Regions from separate parts of the Planococcus dechangensis genome, predicted to be linked through region 4. Evidence: riboswitches for the same ligand, from Rfam matches in the RefSeq annotation. Region 4 holds a riboswitch; each other region holds the start of a gene.
What was found. Region 4 has a riboswitch for S-adenosylmethionine ahead of ACFO5U_RS14690 (LLM class flavin-dependent oxidoreductase). Riboswitches for the same ligand answer to the same signal wherever they lie in the genome.
Positions count from the first base shown of each region.

Region 1 (4,214 bases), on a different contig from region 4:
AGCGGCGCGTGTGTTTTCAGTCAATGAACCGTCGTCGTAATCCGGAATGCGTGTATCTTCATCAACGACTACATTCTCGAGTACAGAACCAAAGCGGATAGCATCGAAAATCTGCGGTTCGTTTTCACGGGACAAATTGATAGTTTTGGCGTAGCAGCCGCCTTCGATATTGAAAACGCCGTTATCGGACCAGCCGTGCTCATCGTCACCGATCAACTTGCGATCTTCGTCAGCTGACAAAGTTGTTTTACCTGTACCAGATAAGCCGAAGAATAATGTGACATCGCCGTCTTGTCCAACGTTTGCGGAACAGTGCATCGGCAAAATGCCGCGTTCAGGAAGGATATAGTTCATGATCGAGAAGATGGATTTCTTCATTTCGCCTGCGTATTCAGTGCCGCCGATCAAAATGATTTTCTTTTCCATCGAAACGATAATAAAAGTTTCAGAATCCGTGCCATCAACCGCCGGGTCCGCTTGGAAACTCGGAGCGTAGACAACAGTGAATTCAGGTTCGTGTGCAGCCAATTCTTCAGCGGTCGGGCGGATGAACAATTGGTGTGCGAAAAGGTTATGCCATGCGTATTCATTGATTGTTTGAATCGCAAGACGTGACTCAGGGTCTGCCCCAGCAAAGCCTTTGAAGACAAACAGTGCATCTTTTTGCTTCAAATGATTAATGACTTTAGCATATAGGTTTTCAAAGATTTCAGAAGAGATCGGGCGGTTGACGTTGCCCCAATCAATTTTGTCTTTCGAAATCGCCTCTTCTACCATATACTTGTCTTTAGGCGAACGGCCGGTGTATTTTCCGGTTTCAGCTTTTACAGCGCCTTCGCGTGTCAAAACAGCCTCTCCACGGGATGTTGCAGCTTCCACCAATTGTGGAACGGACAGCTGCATGTTAATGTTTGAGCCGCTCAAAAGCTCTTTCAAATCATTTGCAAAGTTCACTGAAGTCATATATAGGTACCTGCCTTTTCGTGTATTCCCATAAAGATGGGGTAGTTGTATATTCGAACATTAGTATAACACATTAAGATGATTAGTCTATACTAATAACCATAAATCTTTCAATGTTCGTGATTTGTGCATATTTTTATAGAAGAAAGATGGATACATATAAAAGTCTGTCAATTGTTTGTTCTAAAATCGTTGACAGCAGTTGCGGCATTCCGTAAGATGGGAAATTGAACGGATACTCTTATTCCGAGCTGGTGGAGGGTGCAGGCCCAATGAAACCCGGCAACCTGCTGCTTTTGCAGCGATGGTGCCCAACCTGAAGCAAGGTGAAAGCCTTGGACGATAAGAGTGAAAGGTGCTTATGATGATTATTCCTTTCCTCATTGAATTAGATGAGCGAAGGGATTTTTTTATGGAATGCCCTTAATCCTCGTGTGCAGGCTGAAAAAGCTGGAAGTTCAATTCCATTCATGGAAACGGACTTGACATGGGAAAATGAGTACCGTATCAATTTCGAGAGCAATCTCGCAGGATATAAGGAGGAGCTTTTTTTGACAAACCGTCGATTATTCACATCAGAATCAGTAACAGAAGGACATCCCGATAAGATTTGCGACCAAATTTCAGACGCAATCTTGGATGCGATCCTAACAGAAGACCCAAATGCGCGTGTTGCGTGCGAAACGACCGTGACAACAGGACTTGTATTGGTAGCGGGTGAGATCACTACTTCCACATACGTGGATATTCCGAAAGTTGTCCGCCAGACCGTGAAAGAAATCGGCTATACGCGTGCGAAATACGGTTTCGACTCTGAGACGAGCGCAGTCTTGACAGCGATCGATGAACAGTCACCCGATATCGCTGCCGGCGTCAACGTGGCGCTTGAAGCCCGTGAAGGCCAGATGACCGACAAGGAATTGGACGAAATCGGTGCGGGCGATCAAGGCTTGATGTTCGGCTATGCTTCAAACGAAACAGAAGAGTTGATGCCGTTGCCGATCAGCTTGGCGCATAAACTCGCACGCCGCTTGGCGGAAGTGCGCAAGGAAGAAATTTTGCCATACTTGCGTCCGGACGGTAAAACACAAGTTACAATCGAATACGATGAAAACAACAAACCGCTGCGTGTGGATACGATCGTCATCTCCACTCAGCACCATCCTGAAGTCAGCCTAGAGCAAATCCAGCGCAATTTGAAAGAATACGTCATCAATGAAGTCGTACCGGCAGAGCTTTTGGATGCCGAGACGAAATACTTTATCAACCCGACAGGCCGCTTTGTTATCGGCGGGCCACAAGGGGATGCGGGTCTTACTGGCCGCAAAATCATTGTGGATACTTACGGCGGCTATGCAAGACACGGCGGCGGTGCATTCTCCGGGAAAGACGCAACGAAAGTTGACCGTTCCGGTGCATATGCTGCACGTTATGTTGCAAAAAACATTGTCGCTGCAGGCCTCGCAGATAAGTGCGAAGTTCAGCTCGCATACGCGATCGGTGTTGCACACCCTGTATCGATTGCTGTCGACACATTCGGGACAGGTACAGTGAGCGAGGAAAAATTGATTGAACTTGTACGTGCGAACTTTGATTTGCGCCCGGCAGGAATCATCAAAATGCTTGACCTGCGCCGCCCGATCTACAAGCAGACAGCGGCTTATGGCCACTTCGGCCGTACCGATGTTGACCTTCCGTGGGAACGCACTGACAAAGTGGAAGCTTTGAAACAACAGGCAAACGCATAAGAAAAAGCAGGCGGAAAATATCCGCCTGCTTTTTTCTATTGTAGCGATTTGTAATAGGCGGCTTTTTCCGCGTACTCCCGGACAATGCGTTCCATGTCCTTTTTGTCCGTCTCATTCAGTTCCCGGACCACTTTGGCGGGCCGGCCAAACGCGAGTGTACCGGGCGGTATCTTTTTGCCTTGTGCGACAAGGCTGCCAGCTCCGATAAATGCGCCTTCCCCGATTTCTGCACCGTCCAAAATGACCGACCCCATGCCGACGAGAGCGCCTTTTTTGACTGTGCAGCTGTGGAGCGTCACTTGATGGCCGATTGTTACGTCATCTTCCAAAACGAGTGGATTGTTTGGGCTTTGATGAAGCATCGACAAGTCTTGGATATTGGTGTTTTTCCCGATGATGGTCGGTGCGACATCGCCGCGGATGACTGTATTGAACCAAACAGAAGAGTTCTCACCGATCGTCACATCCCCTGTCACAGTGGCATAATCCGCGATAAATACCGTTTTGTCAATTTTTGGTGATTTGTCTTTATATGGATAAATCATGGCAAAGCTCCTTTATCATTGATAAGATGTAATTAGTTCTAATCCTATCAAAACAAACGAAAAGGTCAATTGAACAAGCCTTAAGGGGGCGCTGGTATGTGGAAATGGCAAGCGGAAGGGGAAGCAAGAGGTGTAGCGGTATTGATCCATAGTGCGTACGAAGAGCACCGGCGCTATGCGTGGCAAATCGAGAAATGGCGAACGAGTGGTTTTGATGTCTATATGGGAGATTTGCCGGGTCATGGTATACATGCTGCGCAAGATGGAGTGCATAGGGAGCACTTTTTTGAATATGATAAAATGGCTGCCGAATTGCTGCGCTTAGCGGCTGAAAGTTCCTTGCCGATTGTGTTGGTTGGCCACGGATTAGGGGCAGCCATAGCCATTCAGGCACTAGTCGCTAATCGCCATCCGGTGTCTGCGGCTATTTTGACATCTCCGTGGTTCGAATTGAAGAAAATGCCAATAAAGCAATCACTCGCATTTTCTGGAATCAGCAAGCTGACAAGAAAACGCACAGTCGACCATGGCCTTGAGCTCAGCTATTTGACGCGCCGTAAATTCCAGGACGGGCACCAAGCGAGCACAGCGATAAATTCAGTCAGCACGCCTGCTTGGTGGAAACAATTGCAAAGTTATATGGAGCTAGCTGCACAAACGCGTATACCGGACATTCCGTTGATGCTCCATATCGGCAAGCGGGATTTGATCACTAAATCGTCCGCCAGCAGAAGTTGGTTGCATCAGCAAAAGTTGTCGGAATTCCATTTTAAGGAATGGGATTTTTGTTACCACGATTTGTTCCAGGAGCCGGAGCAAGAAGCGGTCTTTCAACAAAGTTTGCAATTTGCCCGATCGGTAACTGATTTACTAATAGAGAAAAACAGGGAATAACTTGAAGCTTGAAAGTATAATTCGAATCCTCACATTGATAAAGTATTCATGAGCAGTAAATTGT
Region 1 covers NZ_JBHSGL010000016.1:14,773-18,986, forward strand. Annotated here, with positions in the region: gene pckA (phosphoenolpyruvate carboxykinase (ATP)) at 1-963, opposite strand, end outside; SAM riboswitch class I at 1,202-1,312, shown strand; gene metK (methionine adenosyltransferase) at 1,515-2,711, shown strand; gene ACFO5U_RS16450 (gamma carbonic anhydrase) at 2,747-3,256, opposite strand; gene ACFO5U_RS16455 (alpha/beta hydrolase) at 3,353-4,150, shown strand.
Region 1: it holds a riboswitch for S-adenosylmethionine, as region 4 does, so the genes downstream of both, metK (methionine adenosyltransferase) here and ACFO5U_RS14690 (LLM class flavin-dependent oxidoreductase) in region 4, are expected to answer to the same signal.

Region 2 (4,214 bases), on a different contig from region 4:
TGAAACGGTGCGAGTGCAGTGCCGTATTTGGCTGTCGCGATCGATCCCGCATTGCAGATTGTCATGACTTTTTCTTTCTCTGCGAGTAACTCGAGTGCATGTTCGCCGATACTGCGGCATGCCGCTTCGTCTTCATCGCGGATCAGCTGCGCCTCTTCGATCAGTTGCGCTTTTCCTTGCTCAACTGTTCTTGACTGATCGATGCGACTGACTAACCGTCCGATCGCCCATGCCAGATTGACCGCTGTCGGGCGGGAGGCGACAAGATAGGCTGCATCTTGTTTTACATAATGGCGGAATAAATCGATGTCTATCGTGTGGTGCCTCCTTGCCGCAAGTGCCAAGCCATAAGCGGCGGCAATGCCGATCGCCGGTGCTCCGCGCACTTTCAGCTGGAAAATCGCTTCGTGCACTTGTTCCAAAGTCTCGAGCGTTTCATAGTGGACCGTCTGCGGAAGCAGTCGCTGATCCAAAATGGCCAGTTGTTCATCTTTCCAGATGACCGATAATGGAATGGTCATTTGCTCAGCTCCTTAATCGCCGCTTCCAGCTCAGCAATGGACTGATAGCTCCGGCGCGTTTGAATCAAAGTTTCACCGGCTTTCAAGGTTTGCCGCTTGCGGTCGATTCGTGTCGCTTCATCTGCAATATCATCCAAGTCGCGGACATGCGCCAAGCCGATCGTCCGGCGGATCAATTCACATCCGGCAAAGCCAATCGCATCGTGGAAGATTTTTTCGATGGCGTATTCGCGGTAGCCGGCCGTCGTTTTATACGTTTCGATTCCGTCGCTTTCCCATAAGCTTGAAAACTGCTCTTCGAACACTTGCCACGTTTGGGTGATGTCTTGCACAATCAGTTCACGTTCTTCGCCGCTGCGGGTAATCGCCTGGACGATCAAATTGGCGAGAAACAAACCGATATCAAAGCCAATCGGCCCGTAGAAGGCGAACTCCGGATCGATGACCTTCGTATCGTGTTCGTCGACGAAAATGCTGCCGGTATGCAGATCGCCATGTAAAAGTGCTTCCGCTTCCGTCAAAAAGCTGCGCTTCAGTTTGGCCACTTCGAATTTCAGCGGCTGGTTGTCCCAAATTTCCTGTGCCGCTTCGCGCAGCGGCTCTTCGAAATCATTGGTGTCATGGTCGAAAAACGGGTCGGTGAAAATGAGGTCTTCCGTAATTTTGCACAGCTCCGGATTGGAGAACTCAGCCGCAAGCCGCTTTTTCTCAAACGGATGCAAACCGAAATCCGACGTGTAGAACAAGGTGTGCGCCAAATAACCGCCGATATGTTCCGCAAGCTTCGGGTAATGCTTGGCGTCGATCAACCCGTTGCGTAAAATCGTCAATTGCGATAAGTCTTCCATGACGGTGACAGCAAGCGCAGCATCCGTCGCATAAACTTCCGGCACACGGCCTTTCGCCAGTTTGCCGTGCAACTTCAAGGCATTCGCTTCAATGGTCGCGCGGTGAAGCGTCAGCGGCCAGCTTTCGCCGACGACTTTCGCATAAGGCAAGGCCTGTTTGATGATGAGCCCTTGCCCAGTGGCAGAATCGCTAATGCGGAATACATAATTTAAGTTGCCATCGCCGATTTCTTCGCATAACAGAGAAGCGGATGTCGCAAAGACTTCCAACTCCTGTGCCAGCGCAATTGCTTCTTGTTCAGTCAGTGCTTTATATGTAGACGGTGCTGTAATGGTCATATGGTTTGCCTCTTTTCTGTAGAATAATAAAAAGCCTCTTTCCCGAAAGAAAGAGGCGCAGAATAAGAGATCCCATGCCTCTTATCTCTCAGAAATGTACATTTCTGATGGAATTAGCACCGTGCCTTAAGGGGATCAAATCCCGGCGCCAAAGCGCCCCGTCTCACAACGGTATTACGGTCGGTTGCTGGGCGTCATCGGGCCATTCCCCTCTGCCTGCTCTTGATAAGAGTACTACTATGCAACATTATGAAGTTCTGAAACGAATGCTAGCATGATTCTGAATTCATTGTCAATAAAATATTTCGAAAAAATGAAAATCTTTCCGCTAAAGGCGAGTCCGCTACTCGGGTTGTCAATGTAACCAACCCACCACTTGGTCTTCCGTTGATATGCCGTACTGCTTGGATCGTCGATTAGTGGACGAACAAACTTCCCGAAATGACGTCAGGATATTTTTCAGATATTTTTGATATTGTCCGTTGACAGATGCTGCCTATCATGAAATAATCAGAATTACTTTGCAACACCCACAATTCCATATTCTATTCTTATTCAGAGCAGGTGGAGGGACAAGCCCTACGAAGCCCGGCAACCGGTCCAATGATGGACACGGTGCTAATTCTTGCAGCCAACGCAATTGATTGGCTGGGAAATAAGAAGGCGTTAATCATTAACCTCTTCTTGTTTATGAAGAGGTTTTTTTATGTCCACTAAGCAGGAGGGTTATTCATGAGCGGTGTTATCGCGACATATCAATTATTCGGCAAAGCCGGTTCATTCGAAAAAAAAGCAGAAGCCATTGCACTCGGTCTGACGGTCGGATCGTGGACCGATCTGCCATTGCTCGAGCAACAGCAATTGCAACAACATAAAGGGCGCGTCGTGTCGGTCGAAGAATTTTCGCACATCACCCACCCCGTACGTCCAGGCGTCATTCAAGCCCATTTGAAAATCCATTACCCGGCGGCCAATTTCTCAGCGGATCTGCCGGCTATTCTGACAACCGTCTTCGGTAAATTGTCGCTCGACGGCGAAATCAAATTGATCGACTTGGAATTTGAAGATTCCTTGCTCCGCCAGTTCCCGGGCCCACGCTTTGGCATCGACGGCATTCGTGAATTGCTCGGCGTCAGCGAGCGCCCGCTCGCCATGAGCATCTTCAAAGGCGTCATCGGCCGCGATCTCGATTATTTATCGGCACAGCTTCGCCAACAGGCACTCGGCGGCGTCGATTTGGTGAAAGACGATGAAATTTTATTCGACAATCCACTGACACCGTTTGACCAGCGCATCGCCGCAGCGCGTCATGTATTAGACGAAGTATACGCAGAAACCGGCCACCGCACGCTCTATGCCGTCAATTTATCCGGACGGACATCGAGCCTGCGAGATAAGGCGCGGCGGGCGCGTGAACTCGGTGCGGACGCTTTACTGTTTAATGTCCATGCCTACGGATTCGACGTCTTGCAGGAGCTGGCTGAAGATACGGAAGTAGCATTGCCGCTAATGGCGCATCCAGCGTTCAGCGGAGCGTATACTTCATCCGATTTTTACGGCGTTTCCACTGCGCTCGCACTCGGCAAATTGACACGCTTGGCCGGGGCCGACTTTAGCTTGTTTCCCTCCCCTTACGGCAGTGTGGCACTCGAGAAAGAAACAGCGTTGCAGCTCGGGCGTGAACTGGTCAGCGACGGCCCATTAAAGCGCAGCTTCCCGGTGCCATCCGCCGGCATCCACCCGGCACTTGTGCCGCTGCTGTTGGAAGATTACGGCATCGATAGCATCATCAATGCTGGAGGCGGCGTCCACGGCCATCCGGACGGTGCTGCTGCCGGCGGCAAAGCGTTCCGCCAAGCGATCGACGCCGCACTGCAAGGACAGGCTTTAACAGAAGCCGCCAAACAACAGGAAGAATTACAAAAAGCTTTAGTACTATGGGGTGAGACCGTATGAACAAGCCAGTAATATTTTGCGACTTCGATGGAACGGTGACTTCCCGCGATAATTTGATCGCCATTATGAAAGAGTTCGATCCGCCGGGTTGGGCGCCGATAAAAGATCAGATTTTAGATCAGCGAATTTCCATACGCGAAGGCGTCCAGCAAATGTTTTCCTTGCTGCCGTCTTCCACCAAGCAACAAATCATCAACTATGCGCTCGAACAAGCGGAAATCCGCGAAGGCTTCGCCGATTTCGTCGCCTATACGAAACGCCATGATATTCCGCTCTATATCGTTAGCGGCGGCATCGATTTTTTCATCTACCCATTGCTCGAGCCATACGGTCCATTCGCTGGCATTTATTGCAACGAAGCGGATTTCTCGGGCGATACAATTCACATTAATTTCCCGCACGGATGCGACGACCAATGCGACAGCCAAGGCTGCGGATGCTGCAAGCCGTCCGTCATGCGCCGTATCATGTCGGAGCCATCGACGAGCATCGTTATCGGTGACTCCATCACCGACCTGCAAGCCGCCAAGCAAGCGGATCTCGTCATCGC
Region 2 covers NZ_JBHSGL010000002.1:317,870-322,083, forward strand. Annotated here, with positions in the region: gene mtnA (S-methyl-5-thioribose-1-phosphate isomerase) at 1-521, opposite strand, end outside; gene mtnK (S-methyl-5-thioribose kinase) at 518-1,708, opposite strand; SAM riboswitch class I at 1,787-1,940, opposite strand; SAM riboswitch class I at 2,257-2,370, shown strand; gene ACFO5U_RS02135 (2,3-diketo-5-methylthiopentyl-1-phosphate enolase) at 2,441-3,664, shown strand; gene ACFO5U_RS02140 (2-hydroxy-3-keto-5-methylthiopentenyl-1-phosphate phosphatase) at 3,661-4,214, shown strand, end outside.
Region 2: it holds a riboswitch for S-adenosylmethionine, as region 4 does, so the genes downstream of both, mtnK (S-methyl-5-thioribose kinase) here and ACFO5U_RS14690 (LLM class flavin-dependent oxidoreductase) in region 4, are expected to answer to the same signal.

Region 3 (4,214 bases), on a different contig from region 4:
CGTTGACACTGGCGCATGCTGCGGAAATTGTGGCGGCCCAGAAACAATCCGGAAAAAAGCTGATGGTCGACCATAACCAGCGCTTTACACGTGCGCACCAAAAAGCCCGGGAAATCTTGTCCAGCGGGGAACTCGGAAAGATTTTGACGTTCCGCACCGCATTCGGCCATGCAGGACCTGAAACTTGGGGCATCAATAAGAGCAATTCCACTTGGTTTTTCAAAAAAGAGCGTTCTGGATTCGGCGTCGGCGGAGATCTAGGCATCCACAAAATCGACTTGCTGCATTATTTATTGGACGACGAGATTGTCCAAGTGAGCGCGTTTCAAGGGGCTTTGCACAAAGTCGATGAAAACGGCGAGCAGATTGAAGTGTGCGATAATCTTGTGTGCAGCTTGGTGACCGAAAAAGGGCGTCTCGGCAATGCGGCGTTTTCCTGGACCTATTACGGCGAAGAAGACAATAGCACCATCCTTTATTGCGAAAAGGGCATTATGAAAATTTACCATGACGACGACTATCAGCTGCAACTCATCATGCACTCCGGCGAGAAAGTGAATTATCAATTGGAAGCGATGCAAACAAATGATAACCAAACCCCGAGTGGCGTCATTGACGCGTTCATCGATTCGATTCGCTTGGATCAGGATCCGCTGGTGACGGGCGAAGATGCGTTGAAATCGCTGAAAGTCATCTTGGGCATTATGGAAGCGGCGGACACCCAACAAGTCATCACCATCGAAAAAGAGACTGTCCTTTATTAATGGGACGGTCTCTTTTCGATTGCATCACAATCCAAAACGCTTGAGTGAAAACGGGGTGATGTCGTATTGGCTCTTGCCGTCCAATGCCATTTGGCTCAGTACTTCGCCCATGACGCTGCCGAATTTGAAGCCGTGTCCTGTAAAGCCGCAGGCGAAAATGACGCGGTCGTTATCGGGGTGGTGGTCGATGATGAAATGATGGTCATCAGAGACGGTATACAAACAGGTTTTCCCTTGTTTGAGCGCTCCGCCGGCTCCGGGCATGTAAAGGTCGAGGAACTGTCTCAAGTCGCCTTCATCGCTGTCGTATAACCCGAAGTTCTGTGTGTGCTCATTCGGGTCGATCGGTTGTCCGCCGTCGGACCTGCCGATTTTCACGCCGGCTCCGTCTATGCTCGGGAAACCGTAAAACATCATGTCGTGGTCTTCCACAAAAAATCCCGGGAAATCCACCGCGTCATACATGGCAGGCGCATCGAACCACCCGACGGCTTTGCGTGTCGGCTGAATCGGCAGCTTCAGGTCCGGCAATAATTTCGCCGCCCATGCACCGGTCGTAACGATCACTTTTTTTGCATAAAAAACAGACTGCCCGGTGGAAATTTTCACGCCATGCACGTCATTCAGATCGATGTCTCGAACCGGGGTATTCGGGATGAATTCCACCCCGTTTCGAATGGCCAATTCTTTATACGCACGGATGGCATTTTCGCTGTAAAGCACGCCCGCTTGCGCTTCAAAACAGCCGATGAAATGATCCGGTACTGTAAAACCAGGCCATCTTTCTTGAATCTCCTGGCTGCTTAATACATCCAGCGGCAAGTCGTAGCTTCTCGCAGACGCGATCATTTCCAGCAGAAAGGGGGAGTCATTCGGGCCGAGTCCGATGACGCCGGTGTTGTCGAAAATCTTAAAACCGGTTTGCCTCTCCAAGTCTTCCCATAATTGCTGTGCACGTAACACTAACGCAACGTAATGTCTGCCTTCGCCGTAAGCATGGCGTATTAAGCGGGTATCCCCGTGATGGCTTGCTTGGCTATGAGGGGGATCGAACGCATCGATCAATAAGGTCTTGGCGTCTTGTTGTGCCAAAAAAGCGCCGGCAGCCATCCCCATCGTTCCGGCGCCGATAATGGCGACGTCAAAAATCGTTTTTTCGGTCATCTTCACTTCACTCCGTTCTGTATGAGAGTTGTATGAATGGGCTTGCATGAATAGGTTACGGCCTCTAAGTATTAGTCGATCGTATGGAATATTTTGAGACTTGTCAATTTTTTCTTTAGCTTAACTGAGAAGCAGAGTTTTTGAAAACTAGCCCCTTTACCGATAGATTTTATTTATTTTTAAGCAACTTAAGTGGAAAGCAAAACCTACGCGCAGCAACATCTTGCAAGAAATTAAAGGGCTTACATTTTTATGCAGTTCCACGATAAAGCGAAAAAATGTGTTTGACACAAAGGGCAATGTCAAATACTATCGGTAATATGTTAAATAATTAAATAACTTATCCAGAGAGACTGAGGGACAGGCCCTGTGAAGTCCAGCAACCATCATTTTTAATGAGAGGTGCTAATTCCTGCAGAATGGCGTCATTCTGAGAGATAAGAAATTGGTCCAAACCTCTTTCTATTTGAAAGAGGTTTTTTTGCATCAAAAAGGAGGCCAGCAACGCATCGGCTGAAATGGAAGGCACAATAAAATAAATCCACATAAAAAAGGAGCTAGGGACATGACAAGAAACCAATACATACTCTCATCATTAGTTTTATTAGGAAGCATCGGCGCACTCGGCGGCTGTTCATCAGAGGAAGCGGTAAGCGCCACGGGCGATCAAGTGATTTTGGTTGGTACGCAAAACGACTATCCGCCCTTTGCTTTTGCGGACGACAACAACCAATTGACAGGCTATGACGTCGACGTCGTGAAAGCGATCGACGAGCAATTGGACGGCTATACGTTCGAGTTTGTCGCCGTGCCGTGGGACAGCATGTTCCTGGCGCTCGAGTCGAATAAAATCCAGGCGATCGCCGACCAAGTAGCGAAAACACCGGAGCGCCAAGAAAAATACTTGTTCACGGACGAATCGTATTTTGCAGCGGAAACGGTCATTGCCGTAGCGAGTGGAAGAGAAGACATCCAAACGATTGAAGATTTGGAAGGCAAGGCAGTCGGGGCGTTGGCGGGCGATTCGTACACGTTGTTGTTGGAGGAATACAACGAGACGGCTGATGAGCCAATCAACTTGAAGTACAGCGAAAGCGGCAACCCTTCGGAGATTTTGCAGGATGTGCAAAATGGCCGCGTTGATGCGTATGTCAATGATCCGATCATGATGAATGAGGTATTGGAAAAAAATGATTTGGGCGTAGAAATTGTTGGGCAGTCGCTCGTCAACGACGACATGGGAATCGTCTTGAAAAACGGGGAAGATGGCGAAGAGTTGAAGGCTTTACTGGACCCGATCATTGAGCAATTGAAACAAGACGGCACTTTGTCTGAACTGTCGACCAAATGGACCGGCGGCGACTACATCCCCGAATAAGCCAGTGGAAGGACAGAGACCATGGAAAATTTACTAGATTTGAATTTCTTGATCGAAAGCTTTCCTGCCATTGTTTCGAGGCTGCCCATAACGATCGGCATCGCTGTCGGCTCATTGATTTTGAGTTTATTCATCGGAATGGCTGCTGCATTGATCAAAATATACAAAGTGCCAGTGCTGAATGTCATTTCATCCATTTACGTATCATTTATCCGCGGAACACCGCTTTTGGTGCAGATCTACCTCGTGTTTTACGGAATCCCGAAAATCATTTATTTTCTTCAAATAGAATACGGCTGGCTCATGTCGGCGGACGTCAACAGCATTCCCCCGGAAGTGTATGCGCTCGTGGCGTTTTCCATCAATTTGGGTGCTTATTTGTCGGAGACGATCCGTTCGGCGATCGAATCGGTGGACCGAGGGCAGTTTGAGGCAGCCAAAGCAATCGGCATGACCCCGACGCAGATGATGCTGAAAATCATTTTCCCGCAAGCCTTATCGGTGGCGATTCCGAACCTCGGCAATATGTTCATCAGCACAATCAAAGACACTTCGCTTGTGTTCATCATCGGTGTCATCGATATTATGGGGCAAGCGAAAATCCTCGGGTCCCGCGGCTTGGCGTTTTTTGAAGTGTATATTGCGGTATCGATCGTCTATTGGATTTTGTGCATCGCCGTCGAGCGATTGCTGGTGAAAATCGAGAAGCGGGCGCGCAGATATGAAAGAGGGATTGCCTGATGATCAAATTGGAAAATATTCATAAATATTACGATAGCCATCATGTGTTGAAAGGAATTAACCTCACTGTCGATAAAGGCGAAGTGGTGGCGGTTTTGGGACCAAGTGGCTCCGGGAAATCGACGCTTTTGCGCTGCATCAATTTCCTCGAGCAGCCGACGAGCGGC
Region 3 covers NZ_JBHSGL010000005.1:1,883,462-1,887,675, reverse strand. Annotated here, with positions in the region: gene ACFO5U_RS12480 (Gfo/Idh/MocA family protein) at 1-764, shown strand, start outside; gene solA (N-methyl-L-tryptophan oxidase) at 789-1,928, opposite strand; SAM riboswitch class I at 2,266-2,372, shown strand; gene ACFO5U_RS12470 (transporter substrate-binding domain-containing protein) at 2,494-3,306, shown strand; gene ACFO5U_RS12465 (amino acid ABC transporter permease) at 3,328-4,047, shown strand; gene ACFO5U_RS12460 (amino acid ABC transporter ATP-binding protein) at 4,047-4,214, shown strand, end outside.
Region 3: it holds a riboswitch for S-adenosylmethionine, as region 4 does, so the genes downstream of both, ACFO5U_RS12470 (transporter substrate-binding domain-containing protein) here and ACFO5U_RS14690 (LLM class flavin-dependent oxidoreductase) in region 4, are expected to answer to the same signal.

Region 4 (4,214 bases):
ATAATTATTATACGAATGTCATGGCCAAGCATAATTTATTATGGGCAGCCAAGATCTATCGCTTGCTTGAAGAGCAGGACGGCGACCATCTAAGACAGTTGACGAGCCGTCTCGAATTGACCGAAAACGAAGTGGAAGCATGGAAGAGTGCAGGCGAAAACATGTATTTGCCGTACGATGAAACTTTAGGGATCAATGCGCAAGACGACAGCTTTCTGCAAAAAGCGCGGTGGGACATGAAAAAAACGCCGCGTGAGAAGTTTCCGTTATTGCTTCATTACCATCCGTTGACTTTGTACCGCCATCAAGTGCTGAAGCAAGCCGATACGGTGTTGGCGCATTTCCTGCTTGAAGACGAGCAGGACGTGCAAACGATCAAGAATTCCTATGACTATTACGAAGAAATTACAACACATGATTCTTCCCTTTCGTCTTGTGTTCACAGCATCATGGCTTCCAAACTCGGCTATTCGGAAAAAGCGTATAGCTATTTCAATGAAACGGCGCTTTTGGATTTGGAAAACACCCATAAAAACACCAAAGACGGATTGCATATGGCGAATATGGGCGGCACATGGCTAGGCATCGTCTACGGATTTGCAGGGCTGCGCCTCAAGGAAAACGGCCTGTCGCTGTCTCCGGTGCTGCCGTCGGAATGGAATTCATTCAAATTCCATCTGCGCTATCAAGCTAGGGTGCTGAAAATCTACAAGACGCGTGAAGCGACGGTCTATACGCTCGTTGAAGGACCAGGCCTCGAGTTTATCCACAACGGCGAAGCGCTTTATGTAGAAAGCGGAAAAGAATTGATCGTGCCTGAAATAACAGTATAAAATCGAAAAACCATTGGGGAGGGTATCAAATGAGCAGTTTAACATTAAAGAACGTCAAAAAGGAATACGACAAAGGGGTCGTGTCGGTGCAAGATTTCAACTTGGAAATCCGTGACAAGGAATTTCTTGTGCTTGTCGGTCCTTCCGGCTGCGGAAAATCGACGACGCTGCGGATGATCGCAGGACTTGAAGACATTACAGAAGGCGACCTTTATATCGGTGACAAGCGGGTCAACGATGTGTCCCCGAAAGACCGCGGCATCGCTATGGTATTCCAGAACTATGCCCTTTATCCGCATATGAACGTCTATGATAATATGGCGTTCAGTTTGAAGCTGAGCAAGATGAAGAAAGCCGACATCAAGACACGCGTGGAAAATGCAGCGAACATCCTCGGCTTGCAAGACTATTTGAACCGTAAACCGAAAGCTTTATCGGGCGGCCAACGACAGCGTGTCGCTTTAGGCCGCGCGATTGTCCGCGATGCGGACGTCTTCTTGATGGATGAGCCATTGTCCAACTTGGATGCCAAACTGCGTGTCCAAATGCGCACGGAAATCCAGAAGCTCCACCGCCGATTGCAGACAACGACCGTCTATGTCACGCACGATCAGACAGAGGCAATGACGATGGCGACGCGTCTTGTCGTCATGAAAGACGGCTTTATCCAGCAAGTCGGCTCGCCGAAAGAAGTATACGACGAGCCGGACAATATTTTCGTCGGCGGCTTTATCGGCTCTCCTGCGATGAACTTCTTCAACGGCCGTCTTGAAGGCGACCGCTTCGTAATGGGCGAGATCGGCGTCCGCGTGCCGGACAACAAGCTGAAAATCCTGCGCGACCAGGATTATGACGGCAAGGAATTGGTACTTGGCGTCCGTCCGGAAGACATCCATGACGAGCCGATCTTTCTGGATCATTCCCCGGATACGAAAATCCGTGCGGACATCGAAGTGGCGGAATTGATGGGAGCGGAAATCATGCTTTATTCGTCCGTCGACAATCAGGATTTCGTCGCCCGCGTCGATGCCCGCTTCAGCGTCCAGGCCGGTGAGACGATCGACATGGCATTTGATATGAACAAAGTGCATTTCTTCGATAAAGATTCGGAACTGCGCATCAAGTAAAAATACATCGTCCGAAAAAGCTTCCTGCCATTTCTACACACCGGCAGGAAGCTTTTTTTGTGCTTTCTGCTGATAGATTTTTTGTTGAAATAAAAAAGAATTCAAAAAACTTTGGAGATTCGGTTGACTTCTCTATTTCCTAGTATTAAGATAGGGATTAATTTAATAATCTTATCCAGAGAAGCCGAGGGACTGGCCCTACGACGCTTCAGCAACCCCTGATTTAATCAGGAAGGTGCTACTTCCAGCAAGGAGAGATTCCTTGGGAGATAAGAGAGCGGACCTGATTTTCAAATAGCCCTCTTTTCTCGTTTAATGAGAAAAGAGGGCTATTTTTTATTTTCCAAAGAGGGCTGCGGAAATTGGCGATTCTAAAAAGGAGGAATTTAACGATGACGAAGAAACGGATTTATTTGAACGCTTTTGAGATGGTGTGTGCAGGCGGGCATCAATCGCCGGGATTGTGGCTTCATGAGGACGACCGGTCGCATACGTACAAAGACAGTGAATATTGGATCGAACTCGCGAAGTTATTGGAAAAAGGGAAGTTTGATGCGGTGTTCTTGGCCGACGTGCTCGGCACTTATGATGTCTACGGCGGAACACGCGACGCGGCATTGCGCAACGCGGTACAGACACCTGTCAATGATCCGCTGCTAGTCGTGCCGCTCATGTCGTCGGTGACGGAGCATTTGAGTTTCGGGGTCACGGCATCCGTCAGCCACGAACATCCGTACACATTCGCGCGGCGCATGTCGACTTTGGATCATCTGACAAAAGGGCGCATCGGCTGGAATGTCGTCACTTCCTATTTGAAAAGCGCCGCAGTCAATATCGGCTTGGATGATCAAATGAGCCACGATGAACGTTATGAGTTCGCAGCGGAATACTTGGACGTCTGCTATAAATTATGGGAAGGCAGCTGGGAAGATGGGGCGGTGGTGCGCGACAAGCGTTCACGAGTGTACACCGACCCGGCGAAAGTGCATGACATCCGCCACGAAGGCACATACTTTAAAGTGCCGGGTGCCCATTTATCCGAACCGTCGCCGCAGCGCACACCGGTATTGTTCCAGGCAGGCGCTTCGCCGCGTGGCCGCGAATTCGCTTCTAAGCATGCCGAATCCGTGTTCACGGCCGGCCCGACGATTCCCGTCGTGAAAAAAGGAGTCGACGCACTCCGTGAAAGTATCCGTGCGAACGGCCGCAACCCGGAAGACGTATTGGTTTATACGACGTTCACCGCGATTGTCGGCAAGACCGAACAACAAGCGCAGGACAAATACGAAACCTTGAAAAGCCATGTCAGCTATGAAGGTGCACTGGCGCTCTTGAGCGGTTGGACCGGCATCGATTTTTCCGGATACGATCCCGAAGATACGCTCGAATACATCCAAAGCAACGCCATGCAGTCGGCGGTTGAAGTGTTCACGCGTGCAGATCCGGACAAAAAATGGACGATCGGCGAACTGGCGACATTCGTCGGCATCGGCGGAAGAGGGCCGGTCGCAGTCGGCACGCCGGAACAAGTGGCGGACGAAGTCGAGCGCTGGAGAGACGAAACCGGCGTCGATGGCTTTAACTTGGCTTATACGCTGGCACCGGGAAGCTTCGAAGACTTTGTCGAACTAGTCGTGCCGGTATTGCAAGAGCGCGGGCTTGTCCAAACGGAATACACACCAGGCACATACCGCGAGAAAGTGTATGGCACCGGGCAAGCGCATTTGAAAGAAGATCATCCGGGCAGAAGTTTCAAGCACTTGCACGAAACAGTCAAAAACTAGAGGAGGAATGAGGATGCTGACAGCTTATTGGATCGGCGTCGTTGTCTTCTGGATAGCGGGGCTGACTTTATGGAACAAACTATACCCGAAACCGAACAAAGGAGGCGAGCGCAATGCAGGGTGAAACTTCATGGCTCTTGCCGCTGATCATCATTATGCTCGTCGGCTATTTCGCTTTCACCACGTGGCTTGGCAAAAAAGGTGCTGCCCATAGCGGTTCGATGAAAGGTTTCGCGATTGCCAGAGGCAAAGTGAGCCCCGCGATTGTCGGCATCAGCTTCGGCGCATCTTACGCCAGTGCCAATCTATTCCTCGGTGTGCCGGGCTGGGCGTATACATATGGCTTGTCGACATTGTGGTACACGATCGGCTGCTTCGGGGTCACCTGGCTCGGGCTGTTGCTGTTCACCAAAACTTTTTGGCGCTACGGCCAGAAAAACGGCGGCAGTTTGACGATGCCCCAATGGCTC
Region 4 covers NZ_JBHSGL010000015.1:53,182-57,395, forward strand. Annotated here, with positions in the region: gene ACFO5U_RS14680 (glycoside hydrolase family 65 protein) at 1-833, shown strand, start outside; gene ACFO5U_RS14685 (ABC transporter ATP-binding protein) at 863-1,960, shown strand; SAM riboswitch class I at 2,129-2,236, shown strand; gene ACFO5U_RS14690 (LLM class flavin-dependent oxidoreductase) at 2,353-3,744, shown strand; gene ACFO5U_RS14695 (sodium:solute symporter family transporter) at 3,858-4,214, shown strand, end outside.